One region of the Vibrio sp. SCP2 genome, then DNA from elsewhere that is predicted to be linked to it. Evidence: riboswitches for the same ligand, from Rfam matches in the RefSeq annotation. Region 1 holds a riboswitch; the other holds the start of a gene.

The links. A riboswitch is a leader RNA that binds a small molecule or an ion and turns the genes downstream of it on or off. The one in region 1 is predicted to bind cyclic di-GMP.
Region 2: another riboswitch for cyclic di-GMP. It lies ahead of gbpA (N-acetylglucosamine-binding protein GbpA); the one in region 1 lies ahead of AC5O63_RS13000 (TfoX/Sxy family DNA transformation protein).

The regions. Positions count from the first base shown of each region.
Region 1 covers NZ_JCAFVV010000003.1:403,716-419,345, forward strand. The annotation lists gene mukE (chromosome partition protein MukE) at 1-689, opposite strand, end outside; gene mukF (chromosome partition protein MukF) at 670-2,004, opposite strand; gene cmoM (tRNA uridine 5-oxyacetic acid(34) methyltransferase CmoM) at 2,007-2,798, opposite strand; gene elyC (envelope biogenesis factor ElyC) at 2,912-3,715, shown strand; gene torR (two-component system response regulator TorR) at 3,815-4,528, opposite strand; gene torD (molecular chaperone TorD) at 4,766-5,413, shown strand; gene purR (HTH-type transcriptional repressor PurR) at 5,625-6,632, shown strand; cyclic di-GMP riboswitch class I at 6,777-6,863, shown strand; gene AC5O63_RS13000 (TfoX/Sxy family DNA transformation protein) at 6,997-7,587, shown strand; gene AC5O63_RS13005 (TVP38/TMEM64 family protein) at 7,738-8,430, shown strand; gene AC5O63_RS13010 (putative signal transducing protein) at 8,430-8,735, shown strand; gene AC5O63_RS13015 (alpha/beta fold hydrolase) at 8,732-9,544, opposite strand; gene glgA (glycogen synthase GlgA) at 9,698-11,161, opposite strand; gene glgC (glucose-1-phosphate adenylyltransferase) at 11,151-12,368, opposite strand; gene AC5O63_RS13030 (GGDEF domain-containing protein) at 12,754-14,424, opposite strand; gene topA (type I DNA topoisomerase) at 14,620-15,630, opposite strand, start outside.
Region 2 covers NZ_JCAFVV010000001.1:1,453,335-1,468,964, reverse strand. The annotation lists gene AC5O63_RS07030 (dienelactone hydrolase family protein) at 1-525, shown strand, start outside; gene AC5O63_RS07025 (YciI family protein) at 851-1,210, shown strand; gene AC5O63_RS07020 (RNA polymerase sigma factor) at 1,214-2,455, shown strand; gene AC5O63_RS07015 (cytosolic protein) at 2,525-2,863, shown strand; gene AC5O63_RS07010 (hypothetical protein) at 3,008-3,250, opposite strand; gene AC5O63_RS07005 (DUF3820 family protein) at 3,292-3,507, opposite strand; gene AC5O63_RS07000 (DUF3313 domain-containing protein) at 3,520-4,191, opposite strand; gene AC5O63_RS06995 (helix-turn-helix domain-containing protein) at 4,286-4,639, opposite strand; cyclic di-GMP riboswitch class I at 5,012-5,099, shown strand; gene gbpA (N-acetylglucosamine-binding protein GbpA) at 5,171-6,628, shown strand; gene AC5O63_RS06985 (serine hydrolase) at 6,687-7,853, opposite strand; gene AC5O63_RS06980 (HNH endonuclease) at 8,078-9,181, opposite strand; gene AC5O63_RS06975 (OmpA/MotB family protein) at 9,181-9,894, opposite strand; gene AC5O63_RS06970 (hypothetical protein) at 9,898-11,649, opposite strand; gene AC5O63_RS06965 (NADH:ubiquinone oxidoreductase) at 11,901-12,266, opposite strand; gene AC5O63_RS06960 (threonine/serine exporter family protein) at 12,737-13,900, shown strand; gene AC5O63_RS06955 (LysR family transcriptional regulator) at 14,085-14,984, shown strand; gene rsxG (electron transport complex subunit RsxG) at 14,996-15,630, opposite strand, start outside.

The DNA of each region.
Region 1 (15,630 bases):
CTATCGTCGCTGTCAGTTTGTTCTAGTAAGCTACCTTGGCTTGGCTCTTTAGTATGCACAACCGCTTCACCATCACGGATTAGGCGCAGCTGCGCTTCACGCATATCGTCACCAACTCGTACATCAGCACCAAAGCGGAAAACCGACTCACTGATGCTAAATTTACCCGTTTCACCAATGTTGATGATCATACCTAGGCGGCGCAAACGGCGCAGCGAGGTGCGCACTTTTTCAAAAAGCTTCTCTTTGTCTAAATCAGAGCCAGTTGCACGATTGGTCACTAGCTTCATGAGCTTTTCTTCATCGGCAAGGGCCAATAGCTCTTCATACAGCTCTTGGTTAGTAAAGATACCTTCATGTGCCAAACGCTCTGGGCTTAGGTAAAGGAAACACAATACCTTACCTACCAACATATCAAGCTCTGAAAGCACACTACGACCAATCAGAGACGTAGAACGCGGTCGCAAGTAGAAAAAGCCTTCAGGCGCTTTCACGAGTTCCGTGTTGTAGCGTTGATAGAAAGAGGACAACTCCACTTCGAAGTCTGACAACAATGCGTGGTTATCAAGATCTTCGCTTGAGATATGACGCCCTGCTCGCAGCATACTGTCTAGCGCTGGGAACAGAGGGTTTGAAATTGCTTTTGCCAGATTATCTGACATGTATTCATTAATATCGGTCGATGACATTTGCTTGTACCTTTGCACCAAATTCGTTGATCGCTTGCCAGTCCGGTTGAATGGCTTGGTAGTCAGACTCTGAGTAGCCTAAACGTACCGCTTGGTCGATAACAATTCGAGCTAAATCAAAATGATGAGTTTGCGGATGCTGTGCTAGGTAGTCACGTAGCACTAAGCCCAGATCGATAGGTGCACCTTGCTCTTTATGAACTTTAAGCATGCCTGCAATACGATCTGACAATTCATCATTGACCTGTTGGAACTCTTCGTATTCCACTTCTAGTGGTACTTGGCCGGTAACTTCATCATCTCTCAGTACCAAGGCCTCATCACGAAGATCGGTTAAGCGCTCGGCATCTGCGTAAGTCAGGTACCAAGGCATATCGAAATACTCTTTGACGGATTGACGTAAACGAGAACTGAATGCTCGGTTCTTATCCATATCAATCGCGGTTCGAATAAATTTGTGAACGTGGCGGTCATAACCGATCCAAAGATCGATCGCTTGCTGACCCCAACTGGTGATGCGATCAAGCTTCATTTGCAGACCAAACAGAGTTTCTGCAATAAACTCCAGCTCATCATCACCATAAACCAGTTCTTGAATATCAAGAATCTGCGTCTGTAGCTCGTCGCCAGCGGCTTGAAGCGTATCTTGTAGCTCTTTGAGGGTATTGGATGTCTCAGAAAGCAACGCTTCACAGTTGTTGATAGCGTCGCGCCAGTCTTTGTTTAACAGTTCAGCAATCTGAATCTTAACCGACTGCTGCTGCTCATCCATCACACGCTGGTTCAGATCGATCTGATCAAAGATCTCTCCCACTGAGTACTTAAGCACACCATAGACGTTCTTACGCCAATGACCTGGCGTTCCGCCCTGACGCGCAGACTCAATTGCCTTCGACATTTCGTCAGCAACCATTGAAAGCTGGATCGAGAGCTTAAGTTTAGAGAACTCGCGATGTCGGACGTAGTAATCGGTAATCCCTATCGCAAGCGGTGACAGGCGATAGATACTGGCGCCATCGGTCACTTCACTGGTAAAACGGCTAATCAGTCGTTGTTTGACCATTTCGTTAATCGCGTTGTTAGCGCGAAACGCCGACGCGTCACCCGTTTCTTCAAATAATCGGGTAACAATGGTAAACGCATCATGCAATTCACCTTCACCCAATTCTTCATCGAACCTTTCATTACTGAGCACAGCAATAGCGATTAGAAATGCCAGTCGCTCTGTTGTCAGGTTCAATGAGAAATCATGCTGCTTAACCCAACCGACCAATTCATCGATCGGCTGCTCAGCATTTAGAGTCATCTCACTCATTGTTAGTCCTGCTTATCTTTCTTTTGTGCCCATACATGTATGTATCGACCTAACGAGAGGTATGGCTCTTCTCTGCACAGTTGTCTTTCTAGTGCCAACACATCTTCATACTGGTAGTCGCCCATGTACTCCATATTGCCTATGTAGTCACTAAAGCAGCGGATACCAGATTTGCCACAAATTGAAAAACCAGCGTCTTCAATCCACTGGTAGACCTCTTCAGGTTTTAAGCCTTTTTGCGGCTGTAATTTAAATCTTTTGCGATGCGGCATTCCGTCTAATACATGAGGAATGTTACCGCACACGACATTCTTGTAGACCAAACCATGGTGGTTATAGAACATAATAGAAGCCATACCACCCGGCTTTACTTGTTCTAGTACTTTCTCTAGCGCAGGTTTAGGATCCGCTAACCACTCCATCACCGCATGAAACAGGACCACATCCACTTGGGATTCTAGGTGCTGGTCAAGCGATTGGACTGGCGAATGAATGAAGCGATACTGCTCAAGCAGGCCATTTTTTGCAATATCCTGCTCTGCCAATAGCAACATTTCAGAAGATAGATCACATAACGCGACATGATGTCCGAGCTTAGCTAGCTTTTGCGACATTTGTGCCAAACCGCCACCCGCATCTAGCACATTGAGTTGCTGATTTGCCCCATCAACAGTATTAAGTATCTGTTGAAGATCTTCCCAAACAATGACTTGGCGAATCTCTCCTTTGTCAGAACCGTAAATATTTTTTGCAAATTTGTGGGCAATATCGTCGAAATTGCGGTCTTCAGTCACAGCAGCTTAGGTTATCATGTCTAATCGTGCTGCTATTCTGTCATAAGAAAAGCAGGAATAAAGAGGCTTTCTCTTAAATTATAATCAATTGATGTTTTTTCGGACTATTTAGTATGTTTGAGCTGAAAAAAGTTGTGTCTTCTCTACTTATGCCGCTTCCCGCGATGCTAATAATCGGTCTATTCGGCTTAATGTTGATCATGTTTACCCGTAAACAGAAGACAGGCTGCTTTGTTGTTCTATTCTCTTTCATCGGTATCTTCCTCATCGCTTTTCAACCCGTTTCTTCTCGTTTGTTGATGCCGCTTGAACGCCAATACTCGGCCTTTTTTCCGGTCGACCAATCGATCGATTACGTTATGGTGCTCGGCAGTGGTCATGTCGTAGACGATAAGATCCCACCCACTTCTGAATTAAGCCGAACCGGTTTGATGCGCCTTGCCGAAGGTATTCGCATCATGCGTATTTACCCTGGGTCTAAATTGATTTTATCTGGCTATGCGGGCGGCTCTGAAGTGAGCAATGCCCGTATGATGGCGAAAGTGGCTCTCGCCCTTGGCGTCTCGAAATCTGACATTATTCTGTTAGAAACCGCCAAAGATACTTGGGAAGAAGCGAGACAAGCGGCAGCATTCGTTAATACCAAAAAGCTGGTTGTGGTGACTTCAGCAAGTCATATGGAGCGTGCTCTGAATGAATTCTACTCTGCAGGATTAAAGCCGTACCCTGCACCGACCAATTACCTTGCGCATGATAAAGTTACGCAAGCATGGGCTAAATACACGCCTAAAGCGGTGTACTTGGAGCAAACCGAGCGTTATTGGCACGAAACCTTAGGTCAAATTTGGCAAACGCTTAGGAATTGGGCGTCAGATTATGAAGAGCAAGCGCTGCAAGCCGCTGAAAGTAAAGTTTGATTTTTGATACCAATCAGAATAAGAAATCTAGATAGAAAAATACCGAGGCAAGCCTCGGTATTTTTATGTCTGTTAGCTTGGTGTTAGGGTCTATTGACCTTAGTCACCGGCAAACATATAGCCTTCGCCATGAACGGTAACAAAGATTTGTGGATTCTTTGGATCGAATTCCATTTTTGCTCGCATGCGACGAATCAAGACATCGATGGTGCGATCGTTTGGCGCATCAACACGGTGGCTGATCATGTTTAAGATACGTTCGCGGCTGAGAACCTGATTTGGATAAGAGGATAAAGCCACAAGCAGTTCATATTCTGCTTTAGTCAGCTTAACCGGCTCACCGTTACGACTCAGTGCACGGCGCTGAACGTCAAACGTCCACTCACCAAAGCGAACAACATTATCATCTTGCTTCGCTGCGCTGTCAGAGCCCGACGAGTTACGTGCAGCGGAAATTCGCCACAGTAAATTCTTGACTCGAACCAATAGCTCGCGTAATTCAAAAGGTTTAGTGACATAGTCATCGGCACCCATTTCGAGACCAACGATTTTGTCGATGCAGTCCGTGCGTCCTGTTACCAGGATAATTCCAATGTCTGATTGACTGCGAAGTTCGCGAGTTAGCATTAATCCATCTTCACCGGGTAGATTAATATCCAACATCACCAAATCAATCGCGTTGCTTTGTAGCATGTCTCGCATCTGCTCGCCGCTTTCTGCTTCGCTGACTTGGTAACCTTCATTCTGAAAGTAGCCAACGAGCTTACTGCGAGTCACTACGTCGTCTTCTACTACTAGTACGTGATAACTCATCTGCACCACTTAATTTGCATTGGGAATAGTTCTATCATTTATTCTATTCATAAATAGTAACATTTCTAGTATTTATCACTTTAAAAACGAGAAAGATGATTTTTTATTGATTCAAGACAAAACCGCCGCCTTTGTTAATAAATGCTCATAATTCATCTTTTATTGTCACGTAAGCCATTACCGCTATTCATTTTTATTAGTTACACTAATAGGTAGTTATTTTGGGAGTGATACCTAATGCAAGAAATCAAAGCATTCAACGAGAAACGTGCGGAAATCTATTGGTGGCTTTCAAGCCTTTACGCCAAAGAGTTAACTGAAGAGAACCTTGAGCAGTACCATTCAGCTCAAATCCGCTCTTTCCTTACTGGCCTTGGCGAGAATGCCGCTCTTAAACCGTCGATTGATCGTGTCATTGATGCACTTAATCGCTTAATCGATCGCGAAGATGCACAACTAGAGCTTGCTGCTGATTTTTGTGATCTATTTTTGAAGTCTGACCGCGACTCTGCACTACCTTACGCTTCAATGTACATTGGAGAGACTGGCCTGCTTAACGACAAACCAGCGAAAGAGATGGAAGCGTTAATGCTAGAGCATGGTGTTGCTGTCGATGAAGGCTTAAATGAACCTGCTGACCATATTGCCATTGAGCTGGATTTTCTCGGCAACCTCATCATTCGCTCTAATGAGCTTGAGCAAGAGCGTCATATTGAAGAAGCACTGATCGAGCAAGAGGGCTTCATTCGTCAGCACCTTCTAAGTTGGACCCCTAAGTTTTCAGCTAAGTGTCAAACACTCGATGAGTTCGGTTTTTACTCGGCGATCGCTTCTCTCACAGTGGCATTCTTAGAGTTAGATTGCACATACTTAATTGGTGAATAGAGTCTGACAATGTGAACTGACACAGGTCAGTTCGAAGAAATGTGTTTGCCCTAAGTCGGATTGCGGTCTAAAATCGTGACCGCAAACGATAAAAATGAACTATTCAAATACAAACCGCTAAATAAGAGCGGTTTTTGTGTTTCTGATACTTTCTGCCAACTTATTCTAAACTGAATATATTCTCGTGGCAGTCATCGACAGGACAAAATTTATGGCCACTATTAAAGACGTTGCTCGCCTTGCTGGTGTTTCAACAACCACTGTGTCTCACGTGATTAACAAAACACGCTTTGTTGCCGAAGCGACACAAGAAAAAGTGATGGAAGCGGTAACCGAGCTTAATTATGCACCGAGTGCAGTTGCTCGTAGTCTTAAGTGCAACACTACTCGTACAATCGGTATGTTAGTGACGCAATCGACGAACCTATTTTTCTCAGAAGTTATCGACGGCGTAGAAAGCTACTGTTACCGCCAAGGTTACACCTTGATTCTGTGTAATACAGGCGGCATCTATGAAAAACAACGCGACTACATTCGCATGCTGGCTGAAAAGCGCGTAGATGGCATCTTAGTGATGTGTTCAGACCTGACCGAAGAGCTGAGCGAAATGCTTGATCGCCACAAAGATATTCCAAAAGTAGTTATGGATTGGGGCCCAGAAAGTTCTCAAGCAGATAAGATCATCGATAACTCAGAAGAAGGCGGCTACTTAGCAACCAAATACCTAATTGAACGTGGTCACACTGACATCGCTTGTTTAAGTGGTCACTTCGAAAAAGCAGCATGTGTTGAGCGTATTAGTGGCTTTAAGCGTGCCATGGCCGAAGCGGAACTACCGGTAAATGAAGATTGGATTCTTGAAGGTAACTTCGAATGTGATACAGCGGTATTGGCGGCAGATAAAATTGTTGCAATGGATAAAAAGCCAACAGCCGTGTTCTGTTTTAATGACACCATGGCACTTGGTTTAATGAGCCGTCTACAACAGAAAGGCATTCAAATACCTCAAGATATCTCAGTAATCGGCTACGATAATATTGAACTGGCCGAGTACTTCTCTCCGCCACTTACAACGGTTCACCAACCCAAACGTCGTGTTGGTAAGAATGCCTTTGAAATTCTTCTTGAGCGAATTAAAGACAAAGAGCACGAAAAACGCGTGTTTGAGATGCACCCAGAGATTGTTGAGCGTAATACCGTTCGTAATCTAAATAAATAACCTTAAGTCAGACGCTTAGCTAGTAGCCGTACTATTGGCTAAGCGTATATCTCTCCTCTATTTATTGAACCAATGTCACATTTATCCTATACAAACGTGATGTTCTGCGCAGAATTTATTTATTCTTAAAGTGTTCGATTAATGCCACGAACAGGGCAAACCATTCCGAAAGGATGGGACGCAAAGCCTCCGGCCTTAAACAATTTATTGTCTGGTAGCGGGGTTGCCGATGGCGAATATGCAAACTGTCATACCGCTTTTACTTGCACTCGTATGACACCTTACTGACAATGTCTCTGCATAATTTTGCTAATCTCTCGGACCTGCATTGGTGGCGTATACTTATACACCGAGAAAACACAGCATGGATAAACCAATACTAAAAGACTCAATGCGTTTATTTGAGCAGCTAGGACATATCAAGTCTCGCTCAATGTTTGGTGGCTTTGGCATTTTTGCTGATGACACTATGTTCGCACTTGTCGTCAACGATAAGCTTCACGTACGCGCGGACGCGGCTCTCGCTAAACAGTTTAAATCTCAAGGGCTAGAACCTTACGTATACAAAAAACGCGGCTTTCCCGTAGTGACGAAGTATTTTGCGCTTTGTGATGACTGGGCAGCAGACGCAGGTAAAACGTTAAAGATTGCGACTGTCGCTTTAAAAGCAGCAAACCAAGAGAAGCAAACCCAATCGCAAGCGAAGCCGAACCGTTTGAAGGATCTGCCGAACTTAAGGTTAGCGACTGAGCGTATGCTCAAGAAAGCAGGTATAGACACGGTTGAAAACCTAGAAGAAGTGGGTGCCGTACACGCTTTTAAGGCTATACAGTCCACACACTCTGCCGATGTCAACATCGAACTTCTCTGGGCTTTAGAAGGCGCAATTAAAGGCACACACTGGTCGGTAATCCCACAAAGCCGACGTCAGGAGCTGTTAACGCAAGTCAGCTAATCCAATACAATATATGTAGAAGAAGTCAGCCTTAGTGCTGACTTTTTTTATTGCTTTTTATCTGCAGTTTGAAATTTGTCGCTTGCTTTCCCTGTCTTGTCTAGTAACACTAATATTTGATATCCATGAAATTAAATGGAGCTGCTCAACATGAATAAAAAGATCATCCTAGGAATTGTTTTCGTCGCTTTGATTGTTTTGCTTGGCGTTAATTTTGGCCAGTATCTCACGCTAGAAAACGCTAAAGCCCAACAAGCAGAGCTTGCAGCATTTATCGCTGACAACTTTACTATTGCAGCTGCTAGCTATTTTATCGCCTATGTTGCCATCACCGCTTTCTCTATTCCTGGCGCTGCGGTCGTGACTCTTTTGGGTGCTGCCCTTTTCGGTTTCTGGACGAGCTTACTGCTAGTTTCTTTCGCTAGCACCATAGGTGCAACACTCGCATTTTTGAGCAGCCGATACTTGTTGCGTGATTGGGTACAAAGCAAATTTGGTGAAAAGCTCAATGCCATCAACCAAGGCGTTGAAAAAGATGGCGCATTTTATCTGTTCTCACTGAGATTAATTCCAGTGTTCCCATTCTTCCTCATCAACTTGTTAATGGGTTTAACACCTATCGCGACGGCTCGATTCTATTTGGTGAGTCAACTCGGTATGTTGCCTGGAACAGCCGTTTACTTAAATGCCGGGACACAACTGGCTCAAATTGACAGCTTGTCGGGTATCGTCTCTCCAACCGTTTTAGCCTCTTTTGCACTTCTCGGCTTATTCCCGGTGATTGCTAAATGGGTCATGGCGAAAATTAAGAGCTCCCCTTCAACATCAAATGGAAATGCTTAATGAGGATATATTCTGCATCGACACCTACTGAAGCTCACATTGTTTGTGAGCTTCTTAAGTCTCAACAGATTGAGTGTGAAGTTCGTGGTGAAGGCGTGTTTGGGCTCCAAGGTGAAATACCTTTTGGCGAGAGCAGCGAACCTTATGTCTGGCTACTCGACCCAGATCAAGCCAAGCACGCCAATACGGTTATCGAGCAGTTTAACAATGCGGATGTTGGCAGTAATTGGCGTTGCAACCAATGTGGGGAAATGAACGAGCCTCAATTTGGCGCATGTTGGCAATGCGGACAAGCAGCACCTTAACCGATTTTAGGCGCTTCAATTTGCTGCTGAATAAATGAAATCGAATGGTGATTGAACTCTTCTGGGCGCTCAACGTTACATACATGGCCGCAATCGGCAATCTCAAGTAACTTGCTCTTGCGATGTGCAGCAACCATCTCTTTGACAGGCTGAATAAACATATAGTCTTTCTCCCCCATCAAATAGAGCGTTGGGATAGGCAGTTCTCTATCCTTAAAATACTTCATCAGTGGATTAACTTCCGAAGTGAGAATAAACCAACGCTTAAACTCTTTCTGGCAAAGCTTCTTGGCTTCGCGGATAAATAAGTGCCTTGATTCCCTCTGAGTACGCTGCGGCATCACAATATAAGCAAAAAGGCTGTATAACCACATGTAAGGGATGACGTGTTTGCACATGCCACCTAGCCTAACCAATATCTGCGAACGGACGTTAAATCGCGTTACAGCGCCACCTAGCACCATAGACTTGACTCTATCTGTTGCAAGTTCCGCTAGGTTTCGAACAATTATCGTGCCGAGAGACATACCAACAAAGTGGGCCGAACGTATCTTTAAGTGGTCGAGCACCTTAAGAATGTCCATTGTCACCGCCTGAAACGTATAGCGGTTTGCCATCAACTCTTTGATCAATTGATTCGACTTACCGTGACCACGAAGATCGATAAGCAATAGATTAAAGTGCTGTTTATACGCTTTGATTTGCTTAAACCAAATTGAGGAACTTCCCCCTGCTCCATGCACAAAGACTACCCATTCATCACTTGTAGGATGGGTAAAGGTTTTGTGGAATAGCAAGGTATCACTCATATCGAAAAGGGTTTACTCAGCAATAAAATTGGTTACGGAGAGTACCATAAACATAGGGGGATTTACGTCAATTTACCTCAATTCTTAATTATTCTTTTATTAAAAGTGTAAGTAACCATCAAAAAAGGCGCCCTAAGGACGCCCAGTTTCATATTAATTTTTGCTCAACGCACTGTCATACAAGGATAGGTATTGATCCGCCGATTTGTTCCAACAGAAATTCTGCTCCATTGCATACAGTTGAACGCGTTTGACTTCGTTAGGTTGCTGCGCGTGTAGCAGTAAAGAACGCTGCAACACATTAAGCAAAGCACTTGGTTTTGGTTCATCAAATACAAATCCCGTTGCATTTTCAGGCTCAGCATCATAGTCATTGACACTGTCGCGCAAACCACCAACACCGCGAACGATAGGTAGCGTTCCGTAAGCCATGCTGTAGATTTGATTCAAACCACAAGGCTCAAACTCAGATGGCATAACAAAGAAGTCCGATCCGGCTTCAACCAAATGCGCTAACTCATTGTCATACGCCTCAACAAAAACAAACTTGTCGCTATGCAGCGCTGCAATCTCTTTTAGCTGAGACGCTAGAACAGGGTCACCTGTGCCGACAATCACCACCTGAACCTGATACTTAAGAAAATCACTTAAGATCGGCAATAGATAGTGCACACCTTTTTGGTGTGTCAGGCGACAAACCATGCCATAGACTGCGACCTCTTGAGTTTCTAGTCCCACCCTTTGCTGTAACTCTCGCTTACACGCTTTTTTACCCCTAACCATACTTTGGCGAGTCGCCTTGTAGTTCACAGGTAAGTAAGCATCACTTTGAGGGTTCCAAGCGCTGTAGTCGCACCCGTTAAGTATGCCGACTAAATCGTCTGAGCGCTGTTGAAACTCTGCCGCCATGCCATGGCTACCAAGTTCTGTTTTTAGCTCTTCAGCGTAAGTTGGACTGACAGCATTAATCTTATCCGCATTCATCACCCCCGCTCTTAGCATAGTAATGTGCGTCGCACTGACTGCCGCATCCGGCGCATAACGCGTATGCATCTCAGGCAGAGACTGCAGTTCATCGTAACTAAATACCCCCTTAAACACCGCGTTGTGTACCGACAATACACTCTTGGTATGAGTGAAAAAGTCGTGTGAATGATAACGGTGTTTAAGCAGGTATGGGACAAATCCAGTATGCCAGTCGTTGGCATGGATAATATCTGCTTTGAATCCGAGCTTAGGTAACATATCTAGACTAGCGGCACTAAAAAACGCAAAACGTTCACCGTTATCGGCATACGCTTGATTGTTTTCCGCATACATCTCTGGCCTGTCGAAATACTTCGGACAATCGATGGCATACACAGGCACGCCAACGATCTCTAGCTGTTTAACGCGATATTCAGTATGAGGCCAATGCTCTAACTGAGTTTCAAGCACCACTTGGGCTTGATCAATACCCGCCAACTTTTGGTAAGCAGGTAAAGTAATACGAACATCTTGCTGTAGTGCGAGTAGTGCTTCAGGCAGTGCCTTGGCAACATCTGCCAAGCCACCGCTCTTGATTAACCCTTCAACTTCCGATGCTACAAATAGAATAGATAAATTCTTAGTAGCCAACTCTTGCTCCTTTAGGAATAACAACGATGCCATCTTCCGAAACGTGGAAGTGCTTTTTATCTTCCGATAGGTTTACACCAATCTGGGTGCCTGGTGCAATATCGACATCTTTATCGATGATTACACGGCGTAGTACACAACCATCACCGACCTTAACATCACCAAGTAGAATACACTCACTGATATCACAAGCAGAAGCAATATTACTGCGGAAGCCTAATACTGACTTCTCAATACGTGAACCACGAACATAGCTGCCATTACAAACCAAGCTATCAATGATCTGTACGCGGCCATTGACGGAGTCTGTAAATGTCGCAGGTGGCAGAGGTGGGTAGAATGTATGCAGAGGCCATTTACGGTTATAAAGCGAGAATGGCGCATCTTTCTCAAGCAGATCCATGTGTGCTTGCCAGTACGCTCCAATGGTACCGACGTCACGCCAATAAACTTCCTCTTTCTCACCAGTAATTCGGTTAGTGCTGAAGTCGTAAACAAACACATCACCACGTGGGAACATCTTTGGAATAATGTCTTTACCGAAGTCATGAGAAGAGTCTGGGTTGTCGGCATCTTCAATCAGTTCTGAAAACAGTGGTTGAGCTTCAAAGACATAGTTGCCCATCGAGACAAGCGCGTGTTCAGGATCTCCTGGAATCGATTTAGGATTCGCTGGTTTTTCTTCAAAACCAATCATACGTCCGTCTGCATCGACCTCAATAACGCCAAATTCTGAAGCTTCATTCAAAGGCATACGCAAAGCGGATACGGTTAATGACGCTTCTTTCTCTTTGTGGAAATCAAGCATCTGTTTGATATCCATTTTGTAGATATGGTCTGAACCGAAGATACAGACCTGTTCTGGCTCGGCTAATTCCATGAAACGTAGGTTTTGGTAGATAGCATCCGCCGTACCTTCATACCAACGCTTACCAGTGCGCATTTGGGCTGGAATTGGGTCAATAAAACGGTCAGTAATACCACTGATGTTCCAGCCTTTCTTCAGGTGGTGGAATAGCGATTGGGATTTAAATTGAGTTAGAACGTAAACGCGCATCAAATCGGCATTTACAAAGTTGTTTAGAGCGAAGTCTATAAGACGGTAACTGCCGCCAAAAGGAACCGAGGGTTTACTACGAGATTCTGTAAGAGGACGAAGGCGTGACCCTTCTCCACCAGCAAGGATCATTCCCAAAACACCAGCCATTTATATTTCTCCATTTTATTTATTGTTGTGATAAGCCCGATTTTAGGGGGCGGACTTATCAATATTCTCTATAGGTATGCCATTCCTATTTGGCATACCATGCAGCAAGAGTCACTCTGCCAACGCCTTTTGTGACGGTAGTTAAACGCCATTGTGCCTTGTGCAAAAGGTTTATTATAACTTATCGTATTTCGGCAAGATTACAATTTAAAATATGCTGTACTATCGAGCTCACACTTATTACTTTTTCGCCCCCTGCGATAGCTCACAGAATCCCATAGCCAAGACACATCTCGATAACATAACATCTACATTAATGTGACCTCGCTCGCAAAGAGGTACGATGACTTACCATAGCAATAAGTAGAGAGTTGAGAACTAACTGCTAAGCAGCATTCGATTCTTCATGGATATAGATTGCATCCTTGGCTTCTGATTTAGCAATGTATAAGGAACTGTCAGCTAACGCTAAAGCTTGTTGCATGGTGACATTTGGCTTTATCAACGTCCCTCCCACAGAAAGCTCAGTGATGGAAAGGTAATGGTTTGAATCACTAGCCTGAGCTTGCTCAATATACTGTTTGATACGACAAGCTATCTGTAACAAAATCTTGTTACTATCAGTTCGGACAAGGAGCAAAAACTCCCCCTCCTCCCATCTTGCCGCTACATCATATTCGCGAATCGCTTTAGTCAAACATGACGCGATAGCTTTTAGTGCACTCTGATGCTTTTCACTATCGAACTCCTCATCATTTCGAGGCGACAGTCCAGCATCAATCCATATGAGGCCAAATTGATGCTGTTCGCGTGAAGAACGTGCAAGCTCTGAACGCAGTTCACGCTCCAATCCTCTGCGATTGTGTAGCCCCGTTACAAAGTCGAATATGGCAAGCTTATCGATTTGCTCTGTACGCGAAGTTACTAACTCCTCCAACCCTGTTCTCGCAGCAGTGAGTTCATGCTCGATCAAATCAACTGCCTCATCAAGGCTTTGATTCCCTGACTTAAACCTAGTGAGCTTTCCAAGTCGTTTGCTCACGCGTTCTACAGGTAAAATCCAATGCTTAACCAAATAAAAATAACTCAGCAGAGCACACAGAAATACCAAGCTCATCAATGGTAAATAAAGGCTTGTCGCAACCCAACTAGGAACCATGGCGTCAATACTAACAAAGGTCAGCTCGTACCACCCCAAAGCTTCAATATAATGAATCGCGACTACGGCTTTTCCTGACTCTTGCTGAACCATCAAAATTTCGGCTTCTTCACCAGACTTCTGACGCTGCATTAGCGTTTCTATCGCGGAGTATTCATCAGAGTTAGGAACATAGTCACTCAACGTGGGCTTGGTATTTTCACTGTCTCTTAGAGGGTAATGAAATTTGTGGGAATCGACTGAAAACTGGACTCTTCGCCCTTCGTCGACAAACAATGTTTTTAATGCGTGAGAGTGATGTTCATCGAAACGTTCAAACAGCAGATTAGTGTCGATTCCCGTTCCAACAACACCGAGGAAGCGACCACCGTCGACAATACTGTGATTGATCCAAACTCGCGTTAGATTTAAATGCGCATCTCTAGCGATATTAACGCTAAAGTCTACACTGCTATCTCTCTGCTCAAAATACCAATTGTCTTGGACTGAGGCAGGGTCGAGATAATAGCGAAGAAAGGTTTGCTCCCGTACGCTTTGTACATCGTTGTAGTGATAGGCCAAATTTTCATCAAGCACGATGAAGAAGTTTTTTGATTTTAATTGCCAACGGTATCGGTCCAGGGTTTCCTCAGCGACAGCGCGGTATACGTCATCATTGCTGTTCATTCCCCATGAGGTCACATTCGGGTGTTCCGCCAGCTCACTGATGAGATTCACTTCTTTAATAATTGGCGCGAGCAATGTTTCAGCATCATGGTGTGCAGAGATCTGTGCGTATTTCCACAGCAGTTCCTTAACGATACCGTCAACAACTTGTTTGGAGATGCTATGTGCAGCAAATAGAAAGATAGCACTGACACAGGCTAAAAAAGTCAGCAGCTTGAGTCTCTGTTTCATGATGTCCTTCCGTGGGTCATCTAAATCAATAGAAGCTACTTACTATATTGTCAAAAATGCAATTGAGAATCTTTACATTCACACCGCCAATATGTAAATAATTTTATATACCTCTCATCAAAATGAAAACCGATGATCATTCGGCTCATAAAAAAAGCAGCCTAGTTAAGGCTGCTTTTTATCCAAGTGAAGGAGTTACTTTTTCTTGGCTGGCTTTTTACGCTTATCGGTAATTTCCCATTTACCATCCACGTAGAGTGCCGTGTAACCCGAAGGCTTGCCATCCACCTCTGAGCGGACGTAGTTCTCTTTCGACTTACGGCTAAAGCGTACCACCATAGGCAAACCATCAGGGTCTTGCTGAGGGGCGTCAGTCAAATAGTGGAACTTAGGTGAAATACGGTCCTTGAAGCGCACAAGTTCTTCAACCAAAGGTGCACGAGTTTCACGCGATTTCGGGAATGTGCTTGCTGCTAAGAACAGACCAGAAGCACCATCACGAAGAACGAAGTAAGCATCCGAGTTTTCACATGGTAGCTCTGGCAAATGCACAGGATCTTCTTTTGGCGGAGCAACTTCGCCGTTTTTCAGGATCTTACGAGTGTTCTTACACTCTTCACTCGTACAGTCCATATACTTACCGAAACGGCCGTTCTTAAGCACCATGTCACTGCCACACTTGTCACATTCGACAACTGGGCCATCGTAACCTTTAACTTTGTACTCACCATGTTCAACAATGTAACCTTCACAGTTCGGGTTATTACCACAAACATGAAGTTTACGTTTGTCATCGATTAAGTACGCATCCATCGCCGTTTCACAGATTGGACAGCGCTTTTTCGCACGCAGTGCAGCCGTCTCAACATCCTCTTCAAGAACGTTGATAACACCATCTTCATCGCCTAGGTTTATGGTCGTCTTACAACGCTCCTTAGGAGGCAATGCGTAACCTGAACAACCTAGGAAAACACCTGTAGAAGCAGTACGGATGCCCATCTCACGAGAACAGGTCGGACACTCTATATCGGTGTAGACGATATGGTTTGGCTTCATGCCGCCCAGTTCTTCGTCTTGTTCCGCTTTCTCTAAATCACCAGTAAAATCTTTAAAGAAGTCATCTAGCACACCTTTCCAGTTAGCATCGCCTTCTGCAATTTGGTCTAGCTTTTCTTCCATACGAGATGTGAACTCGTAGTTCATTAA
Region 2 (15,630 bases), on a different contig from region 1:
TATAACGTTTTTGCTGCTGACCTATTTGGCAAAGGTGTCCGCCCAACGGAAGTGAAAGATAAGAAACAACACACCGGAGAACTCTATAAAGATCGAGAGAAGCTTCGTGCACTAATGCAAGGTAGCCTCGATTTTGCGGCTTCTTTGGGAGGAAACGCCGAGAATGTCGTCGTGATGGGATACTGCTTTGGTGGTGCCGCAGTCCTGGAATCTGCACGAGCAGGAATGAATGCCAAAGGGTTTGTTACCTTCCACGGCGGCCTTAGCACGCCAGATGGGCAATCTTACTCGCAAACGACTGCGCCTATTCTAGTGCTTCACGGCACGGCTGATAGCGCGATTCCAATGTCCCAATTCGCCTCGTTAGCCGAACAGCTAGAAACGGCTAACGTAAAACACGAAATGATTACCTACAGCGGAGCCCCACACGCTTTTACGGTTTTTGGCAGCCCTAGGTATCGTGAAGATGCCGATCGTAAATCTTGGGCAAGCTTTTCCAACTTCTTAACCGCCACCACCCAGTAGATTTGTACCAAAATAAGCCGACGTTACTGTCGGCTTTTTATCCTCAACCATTTTTCAGTGACTAAACCACGCGATCGATTCCTGCAAATTTTAACGCTAAACATCACTTGAAAAGATATCTGAGCGCTTCATAAATATTCCCTTCCCTACCCTGTCAATCAAACACTTAAACGACACCTAGCACAAATCTCACCATTGATAGCTATTTAGTCTACGTTCTAATGTACATTCATTCACAGAGTTAAAATAATTTTAAGTTCGTGTCGAAAATGGCGAAGCGAAAACGTCCTTGAGTAGGAAACAACAAACCAGAAGGAAAATTAAGATGAAATATATGCTTTTGCTTTATGCTGCACCAGATAAAGAGCCAGCATTTGGTACTCCTGAATTTGACAAGATGATGGAAGATTTTGCCCTTACCTCAGAGACGTTCGAAAAAGATGGCGTACTTGTTGGTGGCGAAGGATTGGAGGGGGTAGAAACTGCAACTTCATTGAGAATCCACTCCGGTAAGGTAGAAACCATGGACGGTCCCTTTGCAGAAACACGTGAAAACTTGGGGGGATACTATATCGTTGACGTGCCTGACTTGGACGCCGCATTGAAATGCGCAGCAATCATTCCTGTGGCTAAGTTCGGCACCATCGAGGTTCGTCCTTTGCTGAATTATAGTGAAGCAGATTAACGTATGAATAACGCCTCTTCAAAAGCTATCGCTGTCAGTCAGATTATTCATGATCTCTTGCATAAAGACAGAGGACTGCTTTTGGCGGGGCTTATTTCTCGCCTTAATGATTTTCAATTGGCCGAGGATGCCCTACAGGAAGCAACAATATCGGCCTTGAAACACTGGACTCGGTCCGGGCCGCCTCATAACCCTAAGGCTTGGCTAATGAGAGTCGGCTTAAATAAGGGAATAGACCAGATTCGTCGGGTGCAACGAGAGCAACGTAAAACGGTGGATCTAGCTGACCATTTTGCCTCAGACTTAGAGTATGACGTTCATGAAGCCATTCCGGACGAACGTTTAAAGCTCATCTTTACCTGCTGTCATCCAGCCTTGGAAGAAAAGTCACGTATCGCGTTGACCCTACGTACAGTTTGCAATTTAACGACCAAGGAAATCGCCGCCGCTTTCCTAGATAACGAAAAAACCATGGGGCAGCGACTGTATCGCGCAAAAGCGTCACTTAAAGCCAAAGGCATTCCGTTCTCGACCCCAGATGAAGACAAATGGGATGACAGATTGGAAACTGTGCTTAAAACCATCTATTTGATATTCACCACTGGCTATGTAACAGAAGACAAGAGCCCACGTTCCCTATGCCAAGAGGGCATCTTTTTAGCGAGACTTTTGATGACACTACGACCCAATGAACCAGAAGTAGAGGGTATCTTGGCATTAATGCTACTTACTGATGCAAGAAGCACAGCACGAATCGATGTTAGTGGCGCCATAGTGCCTATTGAAGAACAGGACAGCACATTATGGCTGCTAGACGATATTGATGAAGCTCAATGCATCCTTTCCAAGGCTATCGAAAAAAGGCGACCTGGCCCTTTTCAGATCAAGGCAGCTATTGCAGACTGCCATATGATGAAACCCAACCCTGATTGGATTCAAATGTCTTTGCTTTATCAATCACTATGGCGCTTCGAACCTACTCCAGTTGTCGCCTTAAACTGGGCAGTAGTGTTTGCAGAAACAGAGCGTGCAGAACTTGCACTTAAAAGGTTGGACGAGATAAAAGAAGACCTTAAAGATTACCAACCTTGGTACGCGGCACGAGCGCATATTCTCAGAAAACTAGGACATAAAGCCGAAGCTTGTACTTTTTATAAACTGGCCATAGAAAAGTCGCCAAGTACGGCGACCCGCGCTTTCTTAGAGTTGAAATTACGAGAGTTGACACAGGGTGACGCCGCTTAAACGTAACCCTCTATTGGGTTCTCCTATGATAGTGATACAATCTGCGCATCAGAATTACCGAGAAAACCTATGTTCATCCATCATGTTAACGGCATCGACTGGCTAGTGATTACCGCTTTTGAAGAGCTGAAACCTATATTTATCGAAGACGCTGGTGCGATCCCCTCTTGCTTCTCTATCACCAGTGAATTGAGTCTGATTGATCAAGCCAAGCGTACTTATGGATATTTGCCTTCAATTCATGGCGTCATTACGGATACTGGCACGTTTCAAAGCATGAACATCGAAGAAGATCTAAACCCACAGCTTGCCTGCATCGTTGAGGGTCGCGGCCGGGTGTTTATCTATCACGGTGGCTATGTGGCTTTTGTGGATGACGAGCAAACCTTTATCACCCGAATGGACTAACAGTTGCTCTGTAAGTTGAAATCGACGAATAGCCCGAGCAAGGAATAAAAGTAAAAGAGTCAGCTTTACGGTCTGACTCTTTTCAATAGGACAGGAGTTATCTGGGGAGAGTTTAAGGATACTGAGGTAAGTTTCGTTCGCTGATTAGCTAGCCCGATGACCACTCTTTTTCACAAACTTTTGCATCGCCTCGGCAAACGTTGTTGTTCTGCCTTTAGCCTGAACCTGTACTACCTTATATCCCATCTTTTCTAACGCTTGGCGTTCTACCAAAACGGCTCTGTCGTCTTGCTGACTACCTTGCGCAGGTTGATGAATGTAACACCGTTCTAGTTGACCGTCTTCGACCAATTGGTGATGTCTCAGTGCATCGATATCAAAATTCATAGTACGTCTTTAAATTAAATATAGGGAGCGATTGTGGAAGGTTACATGCGCTTTAAGGGCTTAACCACGCTATCTAATCCTTCGATCTTTAGCGCTAAGCATAACTTGAGGAGATCGCCGAGCTCCCCATTCGGAAAGCCCTTTTTATCAAACCAAAGTAAGTACTCTTCTGGTAAGTCGATAAGCACGCGACCCGCGTACTTACCAAACGGCATTTGCATTCGTGCAAGTTTAATTAGATTTTCTTTTTCAAGCATTGCTCAGGTTTTCTATGGCTGTTCCCAGCCTTGTAGAGTAACACCTAATCGCTCTACCCAATAGTTAATCGCGTCTTTCGCATCATCAAGCGAGTCAATCATTGTAGAAAAGTCTTTGTTTCCTGCCTCTCTGTCAATGGCGGCAAACAGTGGTGCACCGTCCTGCGCATCACTAACAAGCAACTCAACACTCGCACTACCCACATTGGTATGCTCGCCAGTGGTGACTTTGGAGATGGTTGAGATGGCTAAACCAAACGGCAGTACGCTGCTCGTAACCGCCAGTACTGGATTCGGAGTTTCAACATTACTCAATGCGATACTCAAACGCAGAGTATTCCCTGTCGGCTCTGAGACAACTTGTTTATGGAGAGAGATTTTCTCAGTCAGACGAGCGACCATGTAATCCGTCAGCTCTTGAACTTCTTCTTTATCTAGGGTGCTTTCTTCCGTAACGACAAACACTTGGTCAATCACTACCGAATCATACTCATCCAGCTTTTCGCTTAATCGTTTTGCGTCTCTTAGACCAATGCGGGCCCATACTAAATCGACACCGCCTTCAGGCCCTGCTCGAAAGTCTTCATAACTGGTAAATTTAGTGGCGCGTTGAACAGGTCCACCAGCACATCCAACCACGAAAACGCTCACCACGATTAAAAGCAAGACCTTGAAAGATTTCATGTAAAGCACCCTAGTTTATATTTGAAATCAGAATGCTATACCATATGATATTTAGATGTCCAATTGTATTCTATTCAAATTGGTTATATTGGGATCAAGAAGGATGTACCGTGTGCGCGTACTCAACGATCACTTGATTGCCTTCAATGTAAGCATTTTGAATTTCACCATCGACACTCATGCGACTTTGCAGGTACACCACCTTTGGACCATGTTCATTGGTTTCTTTCAGGCTTGGAACCACATTTTTAGGCTCTAAATGAAGAAGTCGACAAAAATGGCTTACGAAAGACATAGTAAGTGGTGTTTCACCTCTTAAAACGCGAGAAAAGCTGAGCTGATTCATGCCAAGCTTTTTGGCAAATTCCATCTGAGTGAGTCGCATTTTCGATTTTTTCGACATCCAGATCTGGTAGAGCGCCTCTCTATCTTTGTCGGTAAATTCCATCGTGATTCCTTGTATAACATTTTGGGGTGGATTGTCGTTGTTTTGGTACTTGAGGTTGTCAGAGCTTGGTAAGTGAAAGTCAAAGCTTTGTCTGATAAACGTCAGCTACAGACAGGACGAGACAAAATAAACCACACCCAAATCATTCACAAGACACATCAATAACACCGCTTAGTTATTTAATTTCAATAGGTTAATAAATTAGTCAATATGTAATTAGCAAGTTAATTTGCGACAAGAAATTCAGATCGAGATTATCATTCCACATTTAAGTTTTGGGCTTAGCTTTTCTGATGGGCGTTAGCTACATTTCGCCTGCTTATACAAAACTCATTACTTTGTAATCTAACAATATATTGCGGCAAGTATAGGCTGCACTTCAGGCAAACTATCCGAAAGGTTAGGACGCAAAGCCACCGGTCTGTCGACATGTTATGTCTATGATAGCGGGGTTGCCATTTAGCGAGTCTCGCTAGATGTTTCGCGTGCCGGAGTGTCATCTTTTTTGTTATCCATAGATAAGGACAAATGATGAACAAACTCCCAAACAAATCACTCATTGCGTTAGCTCTACTTAGTGTGAGCGGTGCTAGCTTCGGCCATGGGTACGTATCAGCGTACGAAAATGGTGTTGCTGAAGGCCGTGCGGCACTTTGTAAGTTCCCAACCAGTGACACAAACGAAAAGAACACCAACTGTGGCGCTATTCAATATGAACCGCAGAGTGTAGAAGGGCCAGATGGTTTCCCTGAAACAGGCCCACAAGACGGTAAAATTGCCAGCGCTCAAACTTCACTAGCAGCGGCGCTGGATGAGCAAACTGCTGACCGATGGGTTAAACGACCTATTAAATCGGGCTCTCAGTACTTTGAGTGGACTTTCACTGCCAATCACGTAACTAAAGACTGGAAATACTACATCACCAAAGCAGATTGGAACCCTAATCAGCCCCTCGCGCGCAGTTCATTTGACCTCACGCCTTTCTGTGTTGTCGATGGGGGAATGGTTCAGCCACCAAAACGTGTTAGCCACCTTTGTAACGTTCCTGAGCGAGAAGGTTATCAAGTGATCCTTGCTGTTTGGGATGTAGGCGATACGGCAGCTTCATTCTACAATGTTATCGACGTGAAATTCGATGGTGATGGTCCAGTGATTCCTGATTGGAGTCAAGGCGGTCAAATCAACCCTACGCTCGATCTCAGTGTTGGCGATACGGTTTATACCCGAGTGTTTGACAGCAGCGGCGAGAACTCGTCTTACAGCACAGAACTCGTGATTCAAAACAGCGAACAAGGTAAAGCAAACAACTGGTCTTATGCTCTTGCGAGTAAGATTAACCAAGAGCAAAGCCAAATTCGTGCCGGTCAGCTTAATGACCAAGGCGAATTTACCCCTGTTTATGGAACCAACCCAGTCTACCTAAAGGCAGGGTCAGGACTAAACAGCGTTGAAATCGGCTATAAATTTGAAACACCAGAGCCGGATTACGACCTTGATGTTGTAGGGCTACAGTCAGAATACGTAATTGGCGACTCACCGACAGAGCTTGACCTGACATTAACCGCAACAGGCGACTTAACGGCAGAGCTAACTGTCTACAACCACCATCGCGAACCATTAGCTTCTTACTCGAAGGCGCTGAAAGACGGTGATGTTGAAAACACGACGATGACTCTATCTAAGTCTGAGCCAGGGCATCATATGTTAGTGGTTGTCACTAAAGATGACCAAGGTAAGGTGATTGACCAAAACACGCTAGATTTCCACCTAGTAGAAGATCAAACGCCACCACCTGGTGACTACGACTTTGTCTTCCCACAAGGCTTAGAAAGCTACACAGCGGGAACTAAAGTATTAGCCAGTGATGGTGCGGTTTATCAGTGTAAAGAGTTCCCATACTCAGGTTACTGTGTACAGTGGTCACCATCGGCGACGCAGTACGAACCAGGAGTTGGTTCTCACTGGCAATCAGCTTGGAACAAGCTGTAAGTCGTTTATATACAAAAAGAGGATGCCCAGTGCATCCTCTTGTTTATTTTAGGTATAGTTAAAACCAACCTGAGATTAGGCGTTTAAACCAATCAAACAACTTCTTGAACAGACCGCCCTCTTCAACATCTTGCTGAGCAACCAATGTTGCGCTTGCGACCTCTTCACCATCAATACTGTAGATCACCTGCCCGACAGCATCTCCCTGACTGATTGGCGCCACCAACTCGCCATTGTATTCAATCTCGGCTTTAAGCTTGTTCGCATCGCCTTTTGGTAGGGTAATCAATACTTGTTTATCGACGCCAACAGGGACGAGGTCTTCACTACCCATCCACACTTTTGCTTCAGCTAACGTATCTGTCACTTTGGATGGAGACACAGTATCAAAGAACCTGAAACCGTAGCTCAGTAATTGTTTGCTTTCTGACTCACGGCTTTTAGTACTGCTGGAGCCCATCACCACCGAAATTAAACGCATGTCACCACTGGTTGCCGACGTCGCCAAGCTGTAGCCCGCTCCACTTGTATAACCGGTTTTCATGCCATCAACGTTTAGGCTTCTGTCTCTAAGCAGGCCATTGCGGTTGTACTGGGTAATGCCGTTGTAAGTGTAGGAAGTCTCACTGTACAGCGAATAGATGTCAGGCAAATCACGAATGATGGCTTGGCTAAGCAGAGCGATATCATGCGGTGTTGAATACAAGCCGTCGCTATCTAAGCCATGTGGATTGGTGTATCCGGTGTTATCAAGACCAAGCTTTTGCGACCAGCTATTCATTAGGCTAACAAATGCGCCTTCACTGCCCGCTACATGTTCAGCAATAGCCACACTGGCATCATTACCGGATTGAACAATCAAACCACGGTACAAATCGATAAGTGGAACATCTGTCCCTACTTCGATAAACATTTTTGAAGAATCAGGGAAGTTCTTCGCCCAAGCCTTACGGCTAATACGAACTTGATCGTCGAGAGAAATATTACCGCTTTTCACTTCTTGACCGGCTACGTAAGCCGTCATCAGCTTGGTTAAGCTCGCAGGATTTAGCTTCTTGTCCGCATTTTTTTCCACCAACACAGCACCAGTGTGGTAATCAATCAAGATATACCCCTTGGCACCTAATGTTGGAGGATCAGGAATAATGGTAGGTGCGGCAAATGCACCAAATGAAAGAGAAAATGTCGAAAGAAGCGCGGTGAATTTTAGAAAACGCGTGGTCATGATATGCGACGTCTCACTTTAAATGATTGAGTAACGACCTCAGTATAGACAACCTCGCAATAGAATCAGTAGCTTTGACATCAATCGTTACTATTCAGTAGGAAAAAGTGCAAATATCTAGCTAGTTAGGCGAGTTTCAGGCACTAGTAACCAAATATAACTCTTTATCTCTCGTAATATTCGCGCACTTTAACAATACGAACGATTATAAGTTACAACATAAACTAGCTTCTATTGGCATTTAAAAATTCAGTCACTGTATAAGCTTTCCACCCCAAGTTTTTGACGAGTTCACAATCGTTCATATCAATCACGATAGCAAATTTATTACCTGGCCATGCAAGCTCTAGTGCTGTACCGCCTTCACATTGATAATGTATTTCCGGTAGCGGCCATCTCAGCTTTTGGCAAAGGTGTATCGCACCGGAAACACCAGGGTCTGCCAGTTCAAGTACCTGCTCCCAATTTCGAACACCACTCAGCATACCCTGCGCTCGCCGAAGATCGTTGACTTGTTTGCGTTCATTGTGTTTTGGGCAAAGGTGGTCGTGGTAGATTTGCTTCGAATGGCAGTCAAAACACAGTGCTTTCAGGTTCTGTTCTCTATTGTCATCTTTGACACCATTGATATGATGTGTATGAAGCAACGATGGTGCACTGTTTAGATCAACATTACATTGCTCACAGGTGTAGTTTTTAGATGAACGGTAGTTAGTCGATACGCTAGCCCAATCCCGAGTGTAATCAGATAGTGCAGAGACAGCATGCCTTGACGGGGTATTAGTAAAAAATGAACTATAAGTTTTAAAAAACTCAGCCATGCTAAACGAGGCAAAAATCTCCGTTCGATTTAGCCCACTGGCATAGCCTTTATAGTTCAGTTCCTTGAGACAGCATTTACAGACTTTCAGCCCAGCCTCTCCTTCCATAAGCGCTTGTGACTGGTAATCTTTTCCGGCAATAGGAAAACGTCCGTCAGTACGATTGGTCACGACATAGCGCTCAAAACGCCCTTCCTTTCGCATGGATTTAAGCGTACGACAGTCTGCAACGTGGTACCTATTACCACTTTTTTCTGGATTCAATAGCGCTTTACCAATACGGCCACCGTGATCCTTGATATAAAGGAGGATCTGACGTCCTTCGTAGCTGAGGAAGCCATTATCAAAATCAATTTCATCCGATGAAACTTCAATTCCGTCACCGAGCTTAATATCAATTTGCTCACGCTCATCAGAAAGTGTTGTAGGTTCAAACTCGCGAAAGTCTGTTACCCCCATCTTCATCACCGCACTAAACAGTGCCGAAAAATCTACATTGATCTTCATTAGCGCTCCAGAATAGTTCGAATCTGGGTTTCTGCGTTAGTTACAACCCGAAATGAGACTCGTCGAGAACGCTGCTGATCTTCTGTGCCATTTTCTTTGTATACGAGTTTAGAAGACGAATACCCAACCGCTGCTACATGAGCCTTAACCCAGTCATAATAATTTGTACGAGTCGTATTCTGTGCCATCACATAGTGCAACACTCTTCGCGTTCGGTTTTGCGACAGCGCCATATTGTTAAAGTAGGCTTCACTGTCTGTAGAGTTTAAGTTCCACATACTTGAGGTATGACCTTCGAGGCGAACAGACTCGATACTGTCTTTGAAACCATTTAGCACGCCCAAATAGCGGGGAAAGAAATCGTCTAAAATGTACTTAAACTTTTCCGTCAGTCTAGCTTCACCATTAGCGAACAAAACCTCTGGTGCAGTAAAGTTAAAACTCAGAGTTTCATTATCAATTTCCGCCCCCCACGCACTGAGATCTTCGTCGAACTCCTCTACCAAAGCCTGATAGAGAGCCTGTTGTTTTTCCTGATAAGTTACTGCAACCTCTTTGATCTTATCGCGCTCCAACATGGCATCCCGCATTAGGGAAATTGAAATAAACATGAATACCATCATTAACCCAGCCATCAGATCGGAGACTGACATCCAATGCTCACCGCTTTGCTGCCCAGAGGCAGTTGATGACTTACCGAAGATCTTTTTCATTGATTACATCACCCGTGCAGAACGTACTACGTTGCCCATCTCTTGAGTCAGCGCCTTATAATCTTTGGTAAACTGCCTCGTGACCTCAGTAAGAGCCTTGCCCATTTGCTGGACCGTACGAACAATTTCCTTTTGCATCTCCGTATCTAGGAAGTCAACTTTTTGATTAACCGCGTCACCAGTTGCTTTTAGCGCATTGTCTATTTGTCCGTTCAAACCTTCCAATGAAGCTTTAGTCTGTTCTGTCTGAAGTCTGAACACTTCACTTAAGTTTTGCTCTAGGTTGCGACGCATTTGGTCAAACGCCTCTTTCGTTTCTATCTGCACATTACGTGTATCTTTGACAAGCTCCTGATTCGCTTCTTTCAACACTTTTGAGGTTTCTGCCGAGTCTTCTTTTATGCCCGTGACTGTGGCACGCATAACATTGTTAAGATCACTCATTCCATCCTTGAGCTCCCTCTGAATTTGCTCTGCCGCGGTTGTTAGTTCATTGTTCATCTGCTTCATGTTAGAAGACGCTAGACCGGCGTTACTCTCAAACGTTTGAGAAGCTTCTGTCAGTTTGCCACCCATATCATTGGCACTTTTGATAAGCTCAGATGAAAGCTGTGTGGCACCTTGTTCAAGGTTTGACTTCATGGTTTTAATACTGTTTTCAGCATTTTCCGTAAAGCCAGAGATAACCTCTTGAGATTCTGCAAGCATTTGAGTGTAATGTTCAGAAGCACCACTCACTGATGAACTGATATCACCCATAACTTTATCAAGTTGAGCTTTAATTTCTGGCATAGCATTAACCGCCTGATCGCGAAGTTCTTTAAATGCTTCTAAGCGTTGTTCCAACTCGATAACTTGAGCCTGATTATGAGCTATAACTTCTCGCAGACTTTCCATGCACTGGGGAATACTTTCAGCCTTCTCAGCGATCTCTGAAATAGAATTTTTCGTGTAAGCAATTGCTTCTACACCAAGGCGATACTTCTCTGCCATATCTTCGAGTTGAATACGGTAGTTTTCCTGCCAGTCCACTAACTTTCTAACGGATTCATCCAAGCGCTTAAAGTTCTGACCAAACTGTTCGGTAAGATTGTTGTTGAAGTCTTTAATCACATCCTTGAGCGCATTAATCACTTGTTCGGTTGCAGATTTAGAAAGCATCTGGCCGAACTCTTCCATTTTTTGCCACAGCGTTATCTGAAACTGTTCACTCTGCTGTTGCTGTTTCTCGAAATGAGTAGCAATCGTACGGTTTCCATCAGCGATATCGGTACGCATATTTCGAATTTGAGAAGTCAAGGAGGCATCTTCACTACCCTTAATTGCTCGAAGTAACTCCTGCGAAGCATCCAATTGATGGTTCATTACAGCCAAGATTTGCTCAGGGCCCACCTCTCCAACTACTTCTTCATCGTAGTTTTCAAACATAGGAGAGAATGATTTGTATACGATAGAGCAGAACATACCAACCAAACTGGTTAGAAATGCGGTTTTTAATCCGGATAGTAGCGTCCCAATACTACCGTCTATATCAAGAGGATTAAAATCCATCAAACCAACAACAATACCTGCAAATGTACCTAAAATACCTAACGAAGTCAGAGTATTAGGGGTATTCAAAGTAAAGGTCCTGCATAACCCTTTCGCTGCTAGGATTGCAGAAACAACAACGACGAAAAGGATAGTAACGATAAACGTATTCGATATGGAGTTAGCACTCCATGATGCGACAATTGAAGCGAGAAGGTTGGTCAAGAGGTAGGCTCCACAAAACAAATAGATTTAACATCAAATTATATTACATAATACCATTACATGGAGGAGTATCACAATTTTTTGTATGAAAATTGGTCTTATTTTGTTGATTAACTACTAGCGAGCCACTGTTGATTGGTTCGGTCACTGACAAGCATCTACTTTTCTTACGTCAGTTTATTTCGTAGAACTCAGATACAAAAAACCAGCGCCGAAACGCTGGTTTTGAAATCTTTTAGCTTAGCTTTCTATTAAGCGGCTTTTAGCTCTTCGCGTGCTTTCTTTCTTGCCATTAACTTCTCGCGGTAAACAAACCAAACATAGCTTGCGACGATTGAGAAGAACAGGTACGAGAGTGAGAAGACTAGTGGTGAACTAATGAGGTCTTGCGAGATTCCCCAAGATACGCCCGCAACCGTCACTGCGATTTTAGAGAATAGACCACAAAGCAATAGCAGAAGTGCTAGTTGCGGGAAACGACTACTGCGGAATGCAAACCAGTAGCAGCTACCTACCGCAAGAGTAGAAACGTAAAGACCAAGCAAGAATGAATGAAGGTGATCTGCTGACGCGACACCCGCGGAAATCGACACCATGAAGATAATGAATAGTTTCATATTTTGCCTCGCTCTTAAAAACTAGAAAAAGCTTCCTTTCATTTCTGCAAACTCATTTTGCGTATATTTTCGCCCATCTAGTTTTAAATTCAAGCAGTATTTTTGTCTATTTATTACACAGATTTCATAGACAACTCAATTGTAAATGACTTGTTAAATGCATATTTAATAAGGATTCTTTGTATACTTACACTTAGGGCAATAGCATAAAAGGCTAGCTTTTAAATGTTACAGGCAAATAACAATTGTTACAGTTTAAATTCTTTCGATATATGTGAATGAGAACACTAAATGTGCAGTCAAATTGACAAACTTATGAGTCCAAAAACTTAGTTTTCGAAAATCGACAAGACACAAGCACCAGGGATAACTTTTTTGTGTGAGCTTAACCACTGTTCACTGCATTGTGTCTCGTCTCATTAGAAGGGCTTTGGTACCTTTGCGTCACAGATTTATACGTATCACATACCATGCCTTCCCAGTACCGAATTAAGAAGATAGTCGAGATCGGCGATACCCTTCACCGCAGTGGCTGCGCGCCATACAAACTTGAGAAATACACTCAGTTTTATGCTCGTAAACATGGGGTGGATGTTATGATCCAAGCAACCCCGACGACGGTTAATTATCAGTTTCCTGATGACAATAATGCGGTAGTGATGAAACGCCACCAGCCTGCATCCATTAACCTCAGTTTACTTGCCAATACCATCATCAGAATCAACCAGCCAAGCAGTGAACCTGTACCCGAACCAGTGGGTTACCCTAAGTGGGTCATCGCGCTGGCTAATATGGGCATCCCGCCTGCATACCTAATGCTCGTTGGCAGTACGCTAGATGCGGTTTTGTTCTCTGTCTTGTTAGGTTTTCTAGTTTGGGGCGCTCAACAGATTTGCAAAGCTCGCAGATCAATAGCCGTTGAGTTTATTGCTGCGCTTATCACTGGGATGCTAGTTGCTTGGTTCGCAAGCACAGGTGCTGCCGTCCCCGTTTGGGCTCTGTGTATTGCTGCCATTGTTCTCTTCGTTCCCGGACTTTCCATTGCAAACTCGCTAGAGTGTCTCGCGTTTAATGATCTGGTTTCAGGCACAAGTCTGTTGGGGCAAAGTGCGCTGACGCTTATCAAGCTGTTTGTCGGTATTGTTATGGGGCTCAATATTGGTGAAGCTGTTTGGGGGCAAGCAGCATCCATTGATTACACTAATGAAGTACCGACTTGGCTGCATATTTCCGGTTTGTTCCTAATCTCAATCTCGCTTGGCATCATCTTCAATGCACGCCCTACAGACATTTTGCTTGGTTTGCCTGTTGCAGCCCTAGGAATGTGGGGGCCGTTTTATTTAGGCTTTGAGAGTGGTTGGGTCGTTGGCACTTGGGTTACGACAGTTCTGATTACTTTGTATGGCACTTGGGTGGCCAAAAAAATGGATCTCACGGGTTCGATATACATCGTGCAAGGGATCATCATTCTAGTTCCAGGAAGCCGAGTGCTAGTCAGCGCGAGTCAATCGGTGTTTGAGCAGTCAGTGCTGCCTATACCGAGTATTGGCCTTTCCGCACTATTTATGTTCTCAGCCATCGTCGCAGGCCAAATCACCGCTTACTCTATTTATTCACCTAAGATAGAAAGGTAAGTTTGCTCACGCCTAAGTTTGAACAATTTGTCCTCTTGCTTGAATAATAAGAGCTGACTCGACCGTTAGCTCTTATCAATCATAGGGTTCTGTAGAATGCTAAGCGGATTACTCTTTAACGCTGGAGACTACACATGGTAAAATACACCTATTAAAACAGAGTGTATTTACCTGGACTTAAGCGATGGAAGTGAATATTGAGCAATTGTCGGCCTTTATTGCCGTGTATGACACTGGCAGTTTTGCTTTGGCCGCACATAAAGAGAAAAAGCACGCCTCTACGCTAAGCAGAAGGGTCAGTAACTTAGAAATAGAACTTGGCTATGAATTGTTCGAGAGACACACAAGCTCACTGGTACCAAATCAACGAGCAGCTGAACTATACCAATACGCTAAAGCCGTCACGTTTGAAGTTGAACAATTCAATGCTCGTGCACTAAGTGCTCTTCAAGAACTTCCATCAACTCTGACGCTCGCCGTCGCGAGCTCTGTCTTAGGTATGGGGATTTCCAAAGCTATAGCGCAAGTGGCAGGGGCCTACCCAACCCTAGATATCGTCTTGTTAGAGGGAGACACTAAAGAGTGCACCCAAAAACTTTACAACGGTGAAGTCGATCTTGCGATTGTTCTCTCAACGGAGCACTACGCCTTAGATATCGGGATCGTAAAACTACTTTCATTTGAACTGGTATCGGTAACTAGCCCTGAATACGCAAAGAAGTTTGGTATCAACCTAGGTAGCAAAGTCAGCCAACAAACCCGCCGCAGAATGCGCCAAATCGTCTTAAAGTCTTTTCATGACATGGGGCACGACCAAGTCGAAAAAGGAAGCCATCATGTCTACAGTGTAAACAGCTTCCCTTCTGCACTTGAGTTGATTGTAAATGGTGTCGGCTGGGGCTACCAACCTTTGATTCAATGCCAGCACCTCATTGAAAGTGGTGCACTGGTGGTACTGGATGTTGAACTTGAGTACAACTTGCGTTGGTCAGCAGATGCAATTTGGCTCAGTTCAAAGCCCCTTTCAGAGCCACTTCAGATGTTGATTGATAAACTCAGTGAAGGAGCAAAGTCGGTGACCTAACCCTGCCACTGTCAACTACAGTTGACAGGTTTGCGAGCGATAGTTCGCACTATCTGGTGAAACAGTAATGATGAGTTCTTTGTGGCCTTAACCACCGATCTAGATGTGATCGTCGCCCCTGTTAATGCATCAAACTGGCCGCCATCTTTATGTACTTTCCACTGTTTCATCGTTAATGATGCCAACTCGACATTCGCAGCTCCTCGATAGGTCGCACCTGTTGCTCCATCGACTGTGTTACCATTATTCCTTAGATCTAGGCGCTTACCCATGAATCCATCTACCCAATCCGTCACTCGTCTATTGATCTTTTCCCCAAGACCTGGGGTTTCATTGTGCTCGACTATTCTCACTCCGGTAATTCGTCCATAGTTATTGAAACCAACGAGCAGACGAATTGGGCCGTTATAACCATCTGGGGCTATCGTCTCCAGTATCAAGCCTGATTGCTGGCCTTTAAACTTGGCAATGTAGACTGGCATAGATTCGCTTGTTCCCAGATATTTGGAGCCTGGGAGTAAGGTACATGACAGTGAAAGATCGTTATCGTGCAGTGCTTGAGGAAAGACTTGATTAAGCTGACTCAATAAATTTTGTTGTTTATGGGAAGCTATTTTGTCTTGGGTAAGAGTATGGGTAAGCACTA